2 regions of the Nocardia sp. NPDC004340 genome follow, and region 1 is predicted to be linked to the other one. Evidence: riboswitches for the same ligand, from Rfam matches in the RefSeq annotation. Region 1 holds a riboswitch; the other holds the start of a gene.

Evidence for each region. A riboswitch is a leader RNA that binds a small molecule or an ion and turns the genes downstream of it on or off. The one in region 1 is predicted to bind S-adenosylmethionine.
Region 2: it holds a riboswitch for S-adenosylmethionine, as region 1 does, so the genes downstream of both, ACWEOI_RS20615 (AfsA-related hotdog domain-containing protein) here and ACWEOI_RS00415 (bifunctional o-acetylhomoserine/o-acetylserine sulfhydrylase) in region 1, are expected to answer to the same signal.

What each region holds. Positions count from the first base shown of each region.
Region 1 is NZ_JBSGDW010000001.1:84,267-91,677, forward strand. Features, by position in the region: gene ACWEOI_RS00400 (hypothetical protein) at 1-160, opposite strand, end outside; gene ACWEOI_RS00405 (MFS transporter) at 276-1,682, opposite strand; gene ACWEOI_RS00410 (TetR/AcrR family transcriptional regulator) at 1,909-2,646, shown strand; SAM riboswitch class IV at 2,680-2,791, shown strand; gene ACWEOI_RS00415 (bifunctional o-acetylhomoserine/o-acetylserine sulfhydrylase) at 2,888-4,237, shown strand; gene metX (homoserine O-acetyltransferase MetX) at 4,234-5,397, shown strand; gene ACWEOI_RS00425 (hypothetical protein) at 5,656-5,817, shown strand; gene ACWEOI_RS00430 (DUF3017 domain-containing protein) at 5,933-6,178, opposite strand; gene ACWEOI_RS00435 (tRNA (cytidine(34)-2'-O)-methyltransferase) at 6,277-6,753, shown strand; gene ACWEOI_RS00440 (DUF167 domain-containing protein) at 6,754-6,981, opposite strand; gene ACWEOI_RS00445 (error-prone DNA polymerase) at 7,086-7,411, opposite strand, start outside.
Region 2 is NZ_JBSGDW010000004.1:854,258-861,668, forward strand. Features, by position in the region: gene ACWEOI_RS20590 (hypothetical protein) at 1-376, opposite strand, end outside; gene ACWEOI_RS20595 (hypothetical protein) at 453-1,088, opposite strand; gene ACWEOI_RS20600 (DoxX family protein) at 1,355-1,681, shown strand; gene ACWEOI_RS20605 (hypothetical protein) at 1,688-2,533, opposite strand; gene ACWEOI_RS20610 (HAD family hydrolase) at 2,527-3,246, opposite strand; gene ACWEOI_RS20615 (AfsA-related hotdog domain-containing protein) at 3,243-4,031, opposite strand; SAM riboswitch class IV at 4,045-4,154, opposite strand; gene ACWEOI_RS20620 (MFS transporter) at 4,193-5,416, opposite strand; gene ACWEOI_RS20625 (hypothetical protein) at 5,560-5,970, opposite strand; gene ACWEOI_RS20630 (hypothetical protein) at 6,292-7,212, shown strand; gene ACWEOI_RS20635 (DUF732 domain-containing protein) at 7,298-7,411, shown strand, end outside.

The DNA.
Region 1 (7,411 bases):
GGTGGGCGGCGGCCCAGGTGGCGGACTGTTCGGCCGCCTCGGAGTGTTCCAGCGGGTGCAGGGCATTGCCCACGGCGAACAGCACGCCCCCGGCGATCAGCGCGCCCGCGCGCAGCCGGAGGTCGGGATCAGTCGCGGTGGGCACTTTCGTCATCGTCATGGTCGTACTGTCGGCCGGGGCAATGCACCGCGACTTGCCGCCGACTTGCGGCCGAAACGACGCGTGCCCGCCGCGAGACTCGCGGCGGGCACGGTGCGGAATCACCGGCGGTGGCTCACACGCCCACGTGCACGGCGTGCTCGTCACCCTCGAGCAGGTTCTGCGGCTTGTCCCGGACCATGAACGCCGCGATCGGAACGCACAGCGCGAAGAAGATCGCGCCGATCAGGAACGCCACGTTGTAGGAGTGGATCGAGGCCCGCTCCATCACGTGGTCGACGGTCACGTTGTTGCGCACGTACCGCTCGGCCACCTGGACCGAGATGGTGGTCAGCAGCGCGGTGCCGATGGAACCACCCACCTGCTGGGCGGCGTTCAGCAGCGCGCTGGCCACGCCCGAATCCTCGGCGTCGACCTGGTGCAGCGCGGTGGTCTGCATGGACACGAACAGCGCACCCATGCCCAGGGCGATCAGGATCATGGCGGGCAGCAGGGCGGTCGCGTAGCTGTCGCCGTACTCCAGCCGCGACAGCCACACCAGGCCCGCCGCGCCCAGCACCGAGCCCGCCAGCATGAGCGGCCGCGGCCCGATCTTCGGTAGCACCGCCGAGGCGATACCCGCCGACACCACGATGCCCGCCGGGAACGGCAGGAACGCCACACCCGTCTTCAGCGCCGAGTAGTGCTCCACGATCTGCAGGTAGAAGCTCAGGTTCAGGAACATGGCGAACATGGCGATCGGCACCAGCAGCGCGATCAGATACGACCCGCCGCGGTTGATCTCACCCGGAATACGCAGCGGCAGGAGCGGATTCGCGGTCCGGGCCTCGATGGCCACGAACGCCGCCAGCAGCGCCACACCCACCACGAACAGGGCCAGCGTGGTGGAGGCGGTCCAGCCGTCGGAGGCCGCGCGGCTGAAGCCGTACACGATGGAGATCAGGCCGAGGGTGACGGTGACCGCGCCGGGCAGGTCGTAGCCGCCGGTGCGGGGTGCGGGCACATCCTTGACCACGAAGGCGAACGCGCCGGCCAGGGCGAGCAGCGCGACCGGGGTGTTCACCAGCAGCGACCAGCGCCAGTTCGCGTACTCGACGAGAGCGCCACCGGCGATCAGGCCGAGCGCGGCGCCCGCCGCCGACACACCGGCGAACACGCCGAAGGCCCGGGCCCGTTCCTTGGCCTCGGTGAAGGTCACCGACACCAGCGACAACGCCGCCGGGGCCAGCAGCGCGCCGAACGCGCCCTGCAGCGCGCGGCCCGCGAAGAGTTCGGCCTGGTTCTGGGCGAGACCGGCCAGCGCGGAGGCCGCGGCGAAGCCGATCAGGCCGACCATGAGGATCCGGCGGCGGCCCAGGTAGTCGGCGAGGCGGCCGCCGAGCAGCAGCAGACCGCCGAAGATCAGGGTGTACGCGGTGAAGATCCACTGCTTGTCACCGTCGCTGATGTGCAGATCCTGCTGCGCGAACGGCATGGCGATGGTGACGATCGTTGCGTCCAGGACCACCATCAGCTGTGCCATGGCGATTACGCCGAGCGCCCACCAACGCCTGGAATCTTGTGCGGGACTTGCTTTTTCGTCTGTACCGAGAGCGTCCGTCGCTACGGTCATGAGCCTCTCCTCTGGAGTTCGAAGGCAGCTCCACCATAGTGACCCCCACCGACAATTGGCGTCAAGGGAAAAATGTCGCAGCGCGACAGTTGTCATACTGGGACAGGAAAACGCAGGAAGGACCTACGATGGAGGGATGTCGGAGTTGTCAAGTCACATCGGTGTGATCTCGCGTCACCGCCCCGGCCTGCGTGAACGCAAGAAGCAGCAGACCAGGACCCGGATCATCGACGTCGCCCTGCGGTTGTGCGGCGAACAGGGCTTCGACGCCACCACCGTCGAGCAGATCGCCGACGCCGCCGACGTCTCCCCGCGCACCGTGAACCGGTACTTCGACAGCAAGGAGGCGATCGTCATCGCCCCCATCGAGGGCTGGGGACAGGCCCTCGCCGATCAGCTGCGCGCCCAGCCCGTCACCGGCGACGAGATGGAAGCGCTGCTCGGCGCGTTCCTCGCGGTCGTGGAGCAGATCATCGACTCCGACGCGCCCGTGCCGTTCCGCTGGTTCCAGCAGATGCAGCGCATCACCCGCGACAGCGTCGCCGTGCGCGCGCTCAGCATGGAATCGGCCGACACCAAGACCCGGGCCATGTCCGAGGTGCTGGCCGAACGCCTGGGACTGCCCGAGGACCACCTGACCGTGCGGCTCATCGCCACCACCTGGCACGGCATCGTGCGGGTCGGCATGGAATGCGAGTTCGAGGACAGCGACGAGTTCCCGGACTGCACCACCGTCACCACCGCCCGCATGCTCGCCGACAGCGTCCAGGCGGCATTCGACGAATTCCGGCGGGTCTGTTGTGGTGCGACAACGCTATTTCCCCCCGTAAACGGGGGAAATACCACCGAGAATGCGACAAACCCCACTGCGTAGATCGGGCCGGACGGCCGCTAGAATCCCGCATTAGGTCAAGAGCATCAGCGTTAAGGCCCCGGCTTGCTGATCGGCAACCCTCCAGCTGCGGTGGGGTGCTCCGGGTGCAGACCGGGCGTTCGAGGGCCGAACGCAAGCGCAACTAGGAGGTCTACCGAAATGTGTTGTTGTCGAAGCCCATTCGCTTCTCGATAACGTCAAACTTCCGCCATTCGGCGACCTTGTTTTTGGAGCAGAACACATGAGTGACTCGACCGCGCCCGCGGCCGTCCCCGCTGACGGCACCCTGGATCCGGCCAACTGGTCCTTCGAGACCAAGCAGATTCACGCCGGCCAGGCTCCCGATTCCGCCACCGGAGCCCGCGCCCTGCCCATCTACCAGACCACGTCCTACGCGTTCCGCGACACCGACCACGCCGCCGCGCTGTTCGGACTCGCCGAGCCGGGCAATATCTACACCCGCATCATGAACCCCACCCAGGACGCGGTGGAACAGCGCATCGCCGCCCTCGAGGGTGGTGTTGCCGCGCTGCTGCTGGCCTCCGGACAGGCCGCGGAGACCTACGCGATCCTGAATCTCGCCGAGGCCGGGGACCACATCGTGGCCAGCCCGCACCTGTACGGCGGCACCTACAACCTGCTGCACTACTCGCTGCCCAAGCTGGGCATCCAGGTCAGCTTCGTCGAGGACCCGGACGACCTCGAGCAGTGGCGTGCGGCGGTGCGACCCAACACCAAGGCGTTCTACGGCGAGACCGTCGCCAACCCGAGCAGCTCGGTCCTCGACATTCCGGGCATCGCCGAGGTCGCGCACGCCGCCGGGGTGCCGCTCATCGTGGACAACACCGTCGCCACCCCGTACCTGATCCAGCCGCTGGCGCTGGGCGCGGACATCGTGGTGCACTCGGCCACCAAGTACCTGGGCGGACACGGTTCCGCGGTCGCGGGCGTGATCGTCGACGGCGGCTCCTTCGACTGGACGGTGAAGAACGAGGCGGGCGAGTCCCGCTTCCCCGGCTTCACCACCCCCGACCCGAGCTACCACGGCGCGGTCTTCGCCGACCTCGGCGCTCCGGCCTACGCGCTCAAGGCCCGCGTGCAGCTGCTGCGCGACCTGGGCGCGGCGGTGTCGCCGTTCAACGCGTTCCTCATCGCGCAGGGTCTCGAGACGCTGAGCCTGCGCATCGAGCGGCACGTGGCCAACGCGCAGGCGGTGGCCGAGTTCCTCGCCGGGCAGCCCGGTGTCGAGAAGGTCTACTACGCCGGACTTCCCAGTTCGCCGTGGTTCGAGCGGGGCAAACAGCTGGCACCGAAGGGCGTGGGCGCCATCGTGTCCTTCGAGCTGGCCGGCGGAGTCGACGCGGGCAAGAAGTTCGTGGAGGCGCTGGTGCTCCATAGCCATGTCGCTAACATCGGGGATGTGCGCTCGCTCGTCATCCACCCGGCATCCACCACGCATTCCCAGCTGACCCCGGCCGAGCAGCTGGCCTCCGGCGTCACGCCTGGTCTGGTGCGGTTGGCCGTGGGCATCGAGGGCATCGGCGACATCCTGGCGGATCTGCGCGCCGGACTGACGGCGGCGGCAAGTTGACCGTGAACATCGAATCGCGAACGTCCCGGCACGCGGCGGAGCTGTTGCTGCCGCCGCCCGACGGGACGCTCGGGAGCATCGCCATCGGCGATGTGGAACTCGAGAACGGGGCCGTGATCCCCGACGCCACGCTGGCCGTCCAGCGGTGGGGCGAACTATCGGCGAACGCGGACAACGTGGTGCTCGTGGAGCACGCGCTGACCGGCGACTCGCACGTGGTCGGCCCCGCCGACGTGCACCACAACCAGGCCGGCTGGTGGGACGGCATCGTCGGCCCCGGCGCGCCCGTGGACACCCGCGAATGGTGTGTCATCGCGACCAATGTGCTCGGCGGCTGCAAGGGCAGTACCGGCCCGGCCTCGCTGGCCCCGGACGGGAAGCCGTGGGGCACCCGGTTTCCCGCGCTGTCCATCCGCGACCAGGTGACCGCCGAGGCCAAGCTCTTCGACCTGCTCGGCATCGACCGCCTGGCCGCCGTGATCGGCGGCTCCATGGGCGGCATGCGGGTGCTGGAGTGGATGATCGGCCGGCCCGAACGGGTCGGCGCGGCCCTGGTGCTGGCGGTCGGCGCGCGCGCCACCGCCGACCAGATCGGCACCCAGACCACCCAGATCGCCGCCATCAAGGCCGATCCGGACTGGCAGGGCGGCGACTACCACGGCACCGGGCGCGCGCCCATGACCGGCATGGGCATCGCCCGCCGCATCGCGCACCTGACCTACCGCACCGAGGGCGAGCTCGACCACCGCTTCGAGAACCACGGCCAGGGCGACGAGGATCCGCGCGCGGGCGGCCGCTACGCGGTGCAGAGCTACCTGGAGTACCAGGCGGACAAGCTGATCGCGCGTTTCGATCCGGCCACCTATGTGCTGCTCACCGAGGCCATGAACCGCTACGACGTAGGTCGCGGCCGCGGCGGCGTCGCGGCGGCGCTGGCCTCGACGCCGGTGCCGTGCGTGATCGGCGGGGTGGACTCGGACCGGCTCTACCCGCTGCGCACCCAGCAGGAGCTGGCCGATCTGCTGCCCGGTTCCAAGGGGCTCGAGGTCATCCACTCCAAGGACGGGCACGACGGGTTCCTGACCGAGACCGAGGCGGTCGGCAAACTCATGCTGGAGACCATGGAACTGGCCCGCGCCCAGCGCGTGTCGGGTCACTGAGCCGACGCTGCCCGAACGGCGGCGCCACCGCTGCCATCGCGCCGGTGTCGCCGCTGCCCGAATAGGGTGTCGCCGCTGCCCGAATGCCGTATGTCCGCTGCCCGGCCGCTGCCACAGCCGACGGCACGTTACGCGACGTATCGGGCCTGTTTCCAGTGAATTGTCCTGACGCGCTTTCGGTTTCGCGCGCATGACGCCTCCGTAACCGGTGTTCCGGAATACGTGTGCAGCGGGCATATCAGCCGTAATGTATTCGGCATGACCGCCGCATTCGATGACATGGATCTCCGCGATCTCGTCGATCTGCTCTCCGAGGACGAGCAGCGTGAACTCCGCCCGGCCATACTCCGTGTCCTGCACAGACTCCCGGACCAGGAAGTGCTGCGACGCGAACTCGGCCGCCGCATAACCTCGTTCTAGCTATCCCCCAGCGCCGCCGGTTCGCACCGGCGGCAGAACAACTCGCTCATCTTTTCCAGCGCCGCGACTCCGGTCGCGGCCCCGGCCCCGCGCCCCGCGAGGCCCAACGGCTCCGCTACGTGACGCCGAGACTGCTGATGGTCGCCGCCAGCACGATGATCGCGACACCCAGCACGGTCAGCCAGACCACATCGAAACCCTTGCTGCGCACCGCGAGCAGACCCACCCGATCGGTGGGCAGCATCAGCCGCAGCGCCGCCGCGAGCAGCGTCGCGCCGCCGAAGAAGAATGTTCCGCGCCGCCAGCGATCCCAGGCCAGGAAGACCACGGCCACCACCAGCACCGCGCCCACCAGCAGCATGGGCAGATTCTCGCGGGCGAACTCCCCCGCACGACTGCTGCGACTCTGGGGTGCGGCATGGGCTGGACTCACCGCACGAGCTTAACCGCCGCTCTGCAATGCTGGATCCCGTGTTCCATCTCGTGTTCTTCGAACCCCGCATCCCGCCCAATACCGGCAACGCCATCCGACTGGCCGCCGGCACCGGCTGCGCACTGCACCTGATCGAACCGCTCGGCTTCGACCTATCCGAGCCGAAGCTACGCCGGGCCGGGTTGGACTACCACGACCTGGCCGTCGTCACCGTGCACGAGAGTCTCGCCGCCGCCTGGGAGGCCATCGCCCCCGAACGGGTCTTCGCCTTCACCGCCGCCGCGACCACCCGCAACACCGAGATCACCTACCGCGACGGCGATGTCCTGCTCTTCGGCCCCGAACCCACCGGCCTCCCCGAGGAGGTGCTCGCCGATCCGCGCGTCACCGACCAGCTCCGCATCCCCATGCTTCCCGGCCGCCGCTCCATGAACCTCTCCAACGCCGCCGCGGTCGCGGTGTACGAGGCCTGGCGGCAGATGGGATTCCCGGGCGCGGTCTGACTAGTCGTCGACCTCGAAGCGTTTGAAGCGGGAGGTCGCGCCACCGGTGAGGCGGACCGCGGACTTGGGGACGCCGAAGTGGGCGGCCAGCAGTTCGATGGCGGCCTTGTTCGCCTTGCCCTCCACCGCCGGGGCGCGGACGTACAGCTGCAGCGCGCCGTCGTCGAGGATCTCGACGAGCGGCCCCTTCTTGCTGCCGGGTTTGATGGTCGCCCGGACCACTGTCACGCCGCTCTCCTTCCCTGCTCCCGGGGCGATTCTCCCGCAGTGCCGCGGATGCCGTGGTGGCGGGAGGCGAACGCGACCGACCAGCTGTCGAATCCGGGCGCGGTTCAGCGGAAGTCGCGGGAGCGGCCCTCGATGCGCAGGTCCATGCGTTGCAGATGGTCGGCGACGATGGTGACCGCGCCCTCCGCGTTCTGCACCCGTCCGCGAATGAGCAGGGCGGGGGCGGTGGTGGCCAGGCGGCGGTAGCGGGCCCACAGGCCGACCGAGCAGACCACGTTCACCATGCCGGTCTCGTCCTCCAGATTGAGGAAGGTGACGCCGCCCGCGGTGGCCGGGCGCTGCCGGTGGGTGACCGCGCCGCCGACCAGCACCCGGGTTCCGTCGCGGATGTCGAGGAGCCGGTCGGCGGGGACGACGCCGAGCGCGTCGA
Region 2 (7,411 bases), on a different contig from region 1:
GTGTGCGGGGCTCGTCCGGGTCGGGCACGAAATGGAAAAGCGTTCCCGCCGTGGATCCGACGGCGGTGGAGGTGTCGGCGCGCTGGATCGAGCCGATGGAGGTGCCGTCACCGCGGCTGATGACGGTTGGCGCGGACTCCTTGGACTCCACCCACACCACCGATCCGTCGGCGTAGGTGATGCGATGCCTGCCGGTGCCGCCGTTCTTGAAGCCGAACAGGATGGCGGCCTTGGCCCCGAGCCCGTTGCCCGCGCCCTGCACCCCGGTGGCGAGCGCGTCCTCGGGCCCCACACTGAAGGTGATCTCCAGGGCGTTGTTCAGCTTGTGCACGACCCGGCCCTCGATCATGGTCGAGCGCTCCTGCGACGCCGGCATCGTTCGATCGTAGGCCGGTGGCACCAGCGTGAGGTGGTTTCGCGGCGGCACGCCGGGGGCGACGCGCGCCCCGCATTCACTTGCCGGCGGGGAAGCCCACCGTGGCGAGTGCGGTCGTCCAGTCGGTCGCGATGGCGACCTGCGCGTCGCTGAGGGCGACCTTGCCGTCGCAGATCAGCGTGTGCAGCTTGGACTCGACGCCGTCCTTGGGGTTGTTCGGGCCCGCCCCGTCCTTGTGCCCCGGGGACGGCGGCTCGACCCACAGGTTGCGCGCGTCATTGGGGTCGCCGCCGAGTTCGAAGGAGATGAGATGGTCGTACTCGCCGTCGCGGGGGTCGCCGTTGTAGCCGTAGGACTTGATGTTCTCGGTCTTCTCGCGGCCGGTGACATTGCTGTTGGGCCGAATCGAGGCGGTGTATCCCGACTTACAGATGGTGTCGGCCAGATTGGCCGCTGTCACTGTGGGATTCAGCGCGCCCGGCGTGCAGGCCGGGTCGGGCAGCGGCTCGCCCGCGGCGGTCTTGCGGTAGTGGCAGCTGCCGGGCGCGGGCTGCGCCTGCACGGTGTAGGTGCCCTGGGGTCCGGGCCCGACCGGGATCGCGGAATTGTTCTGTTTGGGCGCGGGCTGCGGAACCGCCTGGGCGGGCGCATTGGCCGGATGGGCGGCCTCCTTCGAGCATCCGATCGTCATGCTCAGGACCAGCAGGGCCATCGCAAGCCCCTTGTGCGCCTTCATAACATCCCCTGCTCGACCCGGACGGCAGCCTAATTGTGCGCTATCCCTTGGTGATCGGCCACTCGCCCACAACGACACACCGAGAGGAAACGCGGATCCCGCCGCCCGCCGAGCAATACATACCAACCAGTTATGCTGCACCAATGACAGCAGATCTGTCGCACTCTCCGGCGACAATCCAACCGGTCGACACCAATGGAATTCGGGGTCGCGCCATCGCGCTCGCCGGCCTGCTGCTGGGCATGGGCGCCCTGCACTTCCTCATGCCCAAGCCCTTCGACACCCTGATCCCGCCCCAGCTGCCGGGCGAACCCCGCACCTACACCCACGTTTCGGGCGCGGCCGAGCTCACCGCGGGCGCCCTGCTCGCGATCCCGCGCACCCGCGGCCTGGGCGCGCGGCTCGCCGCCCTGCTCTTCGTCGCGGTCTTCCCCGGCAACCTGTACATGGCCTACGACTGGCTGAGCAGCGACCGCGCCCTGCCGCTGAAAGCCGGTGCCCTGCTCCGCCTCCCGCTGCAGATTCCGCTGGTGCTCACCGCGCGACGGGTGTACCGCGCCGCGCGGTGATCGGCCTCAGTCGGTGGTCAGGAACTCGTCGAAGGACGGGTCCGGCAGTTTGAGCTGGGCGTGGATATCACCGCCCAACCCGAAATGCCCTATCGCGCCGCCGTAGTTCTGCTGATAGCTCTGCCAGAGCACAACCACGCTGATGATGCGGTTCGCCCCCGGCAGCGCCGGATCCGGAAACGGATTGGGCAGCACCGCCCGGTAGCTCGCGGTGCCGTGTTCGTCGGTGACGAACACATTGGGCACACCCAGCGGCCCGGGCCGGGTGGGCGCGTCCGGGTCCAAGTCCTTGGCGCGCAGGGACATCACCGTGTACAGCGAATCCGGGACGAGCCCGGTGAACTCGAACCGGAACTCCGCTTGCCGCGCATCGTCCAGGTCGACGGTCACGTCCAGGGCGCCGCGTGCCCGCAGCCAGTCCCCCAGTGTCACCGGGCCGGTCAGCTTGCGTCCGTCCTCGGGCCGGAAGTCCGGGATGGGCGTCTCGTGGAACGGGTAGCTCGGCCGCGTCACGCTCGCGGCCTCGGGGAGCTGATCGGGCGCGAAGACCACCGGATAGTTGTTGGCGGGCAGCGGAAGCGGCAGCGTGTGCAGGACCCCCGCCGCGTCTTCCTCCGGCAACTCGTCGGGCAGTTCCCGCACGATCGTGTACGCCGCCAGCTCGCCGAAGGCGGGCACGGGCGTGTCGGCCGCGACGATGGCCCGCCCCCAGCGCCGGGTGACGGTGCCGCCGGGCCCAGGGACGGTCAGGTATCCCACGACGATGAAATCGCCGTCGGCGTCGAGCACTTCGCTCGGCGGGTACAACGGCCCCTGGGTGGTCGGGGTGAGTTCGTAGCGCTTGGTCACCATACGGAGAGCACTTCCTGGTCGGAGAGAAGGCGGCCCGGGTCGTCGACGGACGCGCCGACCCGGTCGGACAGGTGGATCCAGCCGGTGCCGTGGACGGCGAGCACCGCGTCGTCACCGCGATAGCCGGGGTGCGCGACGGCCCGCAGGAACGGCAGGTCGCTGGCGTGATCGCCGTAGCCGTAACTGTGCTCCCGCGCGATCCCGTGTTCACGCAGGAACTCGGTGACTGCCGCGGCCTTGGCCCCGCCGATCATGGGCCGCCACACCTCGCCGGTGAGCACGCCGTGCTCGTCGGCGACGGGCACGGTGGTGATGACGTGGTCGGCTCCGACCGCCGCCGCTACCGGTTCCACGGCCGCGCCGAACGAGCCCGACAGCAGCACCGTGGCGTGCCCGGAATCGCGGTGTGCGCGCAGCCTTTCCACGGTGTCGGTGTAGTAGACGGTATCGCTCGCGGCGAATTCCGCGAACCAGCGCTGCCCGGCCGCGTCCAGTGCCGTGGCCTCGACGCCGCGATAGGCCCGGTAGTAGTGCCGATTCACCTCCTCCCGCGGTGTGCCCGCCGCGGCCCGTTGCTGGATCTCCCTGGTCAGTCGCGCGTATTCGCCGCCGTCGTCCCCGTTCTCGGCCAGCCAGAACCGCAGGAACGCGAACATGCTCTTGACGGTGATCAGCGTTTCGTCGACGTCGAAGAACGCCGCGCCCGCGCTCATGCCACCTCGTCGAGGTAGGCCGCGATCGCCTTGGCCGCCTTGTGCCGTTCGATCTGCGAGATGCGTTCGTTGGGCAGGGCGGCGTAGCCGATCCGGGTGGTGGCGACGGCGCGGCCGAGCTGACGCACCTCCACCTCGATGCTGAATTCCAGCTTCCCCGGATCATCGATGGACACCGGGGTCAGCGTCGCGTGCAGGGTGGCGGGCAGCGGGAACAGGAAGGACTTGAACTCCAATTCGATGCTGTTCCACACGATGTAGAAGTGCTGTTCGGGCCAGCGGCGGCCGTACTCCAGCTCGAACGCGCCGAGGAACAGCTGGCGCACCGCCTCCACGATCACGATCCCCTGCACATGCTCGCCGGTCTGATGGTCGAGCAGTAGTTCGTTGTCGCCGTGGATCCGCAAATCCGCCCGGAACACGGTCTCCGATTCCCGGACCAGCCCGGCCAGCAGCACATTCGAGTGCTGATACTTGTGCACCTGATGGCGCGGGGCCGGTTCGGCGACCGCCCCGGCCACCCGTAAGCCCGCCGGGGCGTGCACGATCGCCACATGCTCGACGTAGTCGAGATCGTGGCGGGTGACCCCCTGCCCGAGCCGTACGGTCAACGGCTCCTCCGCCGTCCGCCAGCGGCCCGCGCGCAGCGCGGCCACCAGACCGGACACGGTGAAGGCACGATCGTCCGCGGCGATCCCGCGGAACCGGTCGGCCACCAGCAACACCTCGCCGACGGTCGCCTCCGCCACGGTCGCGGACGCCGAATCGAGCTGAGCTACAGACATTTTCCCTCCGAGAACAAGACGCTTATGGCGACGCTCGCCGCCATCCGGTCGTCACCCGGAGCACCCCACCGCCCGGAGGGTTGCCGCCCAGCGAGCCGGGGCTTCGCGCTGGAACTCATGACCGTGAGCGAAACAGTATGGGGGGCAGATACTTTCGAGAATCATTTCAACCACGCCGATCGAAACCCGGCCGTGGCGGCAAGCGCGGCGCCGATCGCCGCGAGCGCCGCGACGGCCAGGGCGACCGCCGAATAGCCGTGCCGGGCCACGAGATTGGCCAGCTGCGGGCCCGCGCTCGCGCCGACGAACAGGGCGAAGGTGTACAGCGCGGTGGCCGCGCCGCGGGCCGCACCCGCGCGGGCCGTGATCGTCTGGACGGCGGCGGGGGCGGCCACCGCGATGGCGGCGACGAACACGAACAACCAGACCGCCACCCAGACCCCGCCGAGCGGCACCGCGGTCACAGCCACGGCGAGCGCGGCGGCTCCCAGCGCGGCGACCAGCCGGGTGGCCGGGGCGATGCCGCCGAGCCGTCCGGCCAGCAGTGGAATCGCCACCATGGCGGGAATCGCGCTGGCCCGCAGGGCGAGCAGCGCGCCATTGCCGGAGCCCACACCCTCGGGCGGGGCCAGCTGGATTCCGGTGTAGATGCCCACGAAGGAGCCGAGGATCGCCAGGCAGCTCAGATACAAGAGCAGGAGGCGGGATTGCCGCAGGAGATCCGCGAACGGCGCGAACACCGACCGCAGCGGCGTAACGCCGGTTCCTGGATCACCTTCGTCCGCAAGGGAATCCGCCGACCGGACCGGCGGTTGCAGCACCACCCACAGCACGACCGCCGAGACCGCGAACGCGATGGCCCCGGCCACGAAGATCGCGTGCCAGCCCAGCGCGTTCCCGATGAGCTGAGCCAGCACCTGCGCCACCACCCCCGCCCCGAGGAACGAGCTCGTCAGGCAGGTGAGCGCGAAGATCCTGCGCTCCGGCGCGATCCGCTCCGACAGATAGGCGAACGCCGCAGGGGCGAAGAACGACGCCGTGAGCCCCTGCAGGATTCGCGCCGACAGCCCGGCCACCAGACCCGATGCGGCCGCCACCAGCAGGGTGCTCACCACAGTGGCCGCCAGCCCGCCGACGATCACCGGCCGTCTCCCCCACCGGTCCGACAGCGGCCCGGTCACCAGGAAGCCCGCCCCGTAGGCCAGCCCGAAGGCCGTGGTCGTCCAGGTTGCCGCGGATTTGGAGGTATCCCAGTCCGCCGCCAGCCGATTCAGCACCGGCAGGACCACGTACAACTGCCCGACCACGAGGATCCCGACCGCGCACACCGCGCCCACGGTGCGCCCGACCGGCGCCCACGCCTCGGTCTCCGCGGGCGCGCTCATGACCACACGACCCGGACGCGGGCAGGGAGAAACAACGAGGTGGTCATCGAATTCCTTTCGTGGGCAACGGAGTCCACGTCTATCAATCCGAGACCACCGGGCACGACGGTTACGTGCGCGCTGATCCGAAGCCGCCGGACGGCTCAGGCCAGGATGAAACTCAACTGCGGTACGAAGTTGCCGCCCACGCGGATCCACGTGTAGCCGAGCCAGACGCCGGGGGTGACTTGGCGGATCTCGTCGTACACGAACGGGGTCGGGGACGGGGCGTAGTCGAGGATCCAGGTGGGCTCGCCGTCGACGACGGACGGCCCGGTATAGACAGTGGCGGGCCAGGCTTCCAGACCCGCGGGGGTCAGGCGGTTCTGCAGGTAGCCGCCGGTGGGACCGGTGTAGAAGTCCTTGCCGATCCAGACCAACGGTGGCCAGGGCTGCGTCTGGAGGGGGGCGGCGACCCAGCCGTCCTTCGCGCCGACCGGGACGTCACCGGGCGGGGCGTCCCGATAGATCGCGTCCAGCTGCTCGAGGGCACATCTGAACCGGAGTGAGTCCACAGTTGCTGATGTGTTGTCGGAGTACAGAACACAGCCGTTTCCACGGTCCGCGTCGGCGTGCGCGGAGACCGGGACAATCAGCGCCAGTACCCCGAATCCGACTGGGGCGAGGCTTCTTATGAGGACATTTCGGAAGATCTCACGGTATGCGCTCATGGCTGTCTCCACCGGTATGGTTTCGGACCCAGCGATGATCTTAGTTCGCTACAAAATAGCCGGTCAGCACCGTCGCCGAACCGAGATCAGATCGACGCGCACTTAACAGGAAATTGACAGGTTTCCGCTGGAAATGTCTCGAGCTTCGTGTCGATGTAATGGAGCATGAGCTCGATTCAGGCCCGCACCCCGCGCGCACGGTGGTCGTGGATCGCGACCGGAGGCCTCGTCGCCGTGGTCGCCTTGTCGGCGCTGGGCGCGCCCGCCGCCTTCGCGACCTCGCACGACCAGGCCGGGCCGGGCCGGACGCCGGAGGCCACCGCGCCCGCGGCGGTGGCCGTGCAGCATCCCATCTCGGTGACCGCCATCGCCCAGCAGATGCAGACCGCCATCCAGGCGGCCTCGCCGGGCACCACGGTCGGGATCGACGTGGTGGACACCACGACCGGGACGGCGATCGCCAGTCTCAATGCCGACCAGCAGTTCTACACCGCGTCGGTGGTCAAGCTCCTGATCGCGCTCGACACCCTGGGAAGCCAAGGCGCGCAGCCGGATCCGGATACCACCGCGAAAGTCACCCAGATGCTCTCGGCCAGTGACGACGACATCGCCGATCAGCTCTGGGAGATCGGCGGCAACGACGCAATCATCGATCGGATGGTCGCGGCGATCGGGCTGACCGCCACCACCGCGCCCGAGGACACCGCACAGTGGGGCGAAACCCTCACCACCCCACGCGATGTCGTGGCGATCTTCCACTACATCACCGCCACCGCCCCGGCCGCGACCCGCGATCTGATCCTGGGCGCGCTGCGCGACACCGCCCGGACCGCCGCCGACGGCACCGATCAGTTCTTCGGCATCCCCGACGCGCTCACCGGCAAGACCTGGGCGGTCAAACAGGGCTGGATGGACCTGAATTCGTCGACCACCCTCGACACCACGGGCCTGGTCGGCACGTCGCCGGATCAGCCCTACCGGTACGCGATCGTGGTGCTCTCGACCCAGCCGGCGGGCACCAGCTGGCCGGTGGCGGGCGCGGCGCTGACCGCCGGGGTGACGCTCCTCCACGCGGCGCTGAAGTAGGCCGAGCCCGTCACCTTCGACAACGCGGCCATCGGCCGGGCGCGCGGTACGCTCGCCGGGTTCATTCGATGTTGAAGGAGAGTTCGTGGGTAAGAAGAGCCGTCTCGCTTCGGGTTTCGCACTGGTTGCCGCCGCTGCCGCCACGATGGGCGCGACCGCCGGAGTAGCCGCCGCGGAGCGCGCGCTCACCGGACAGGAG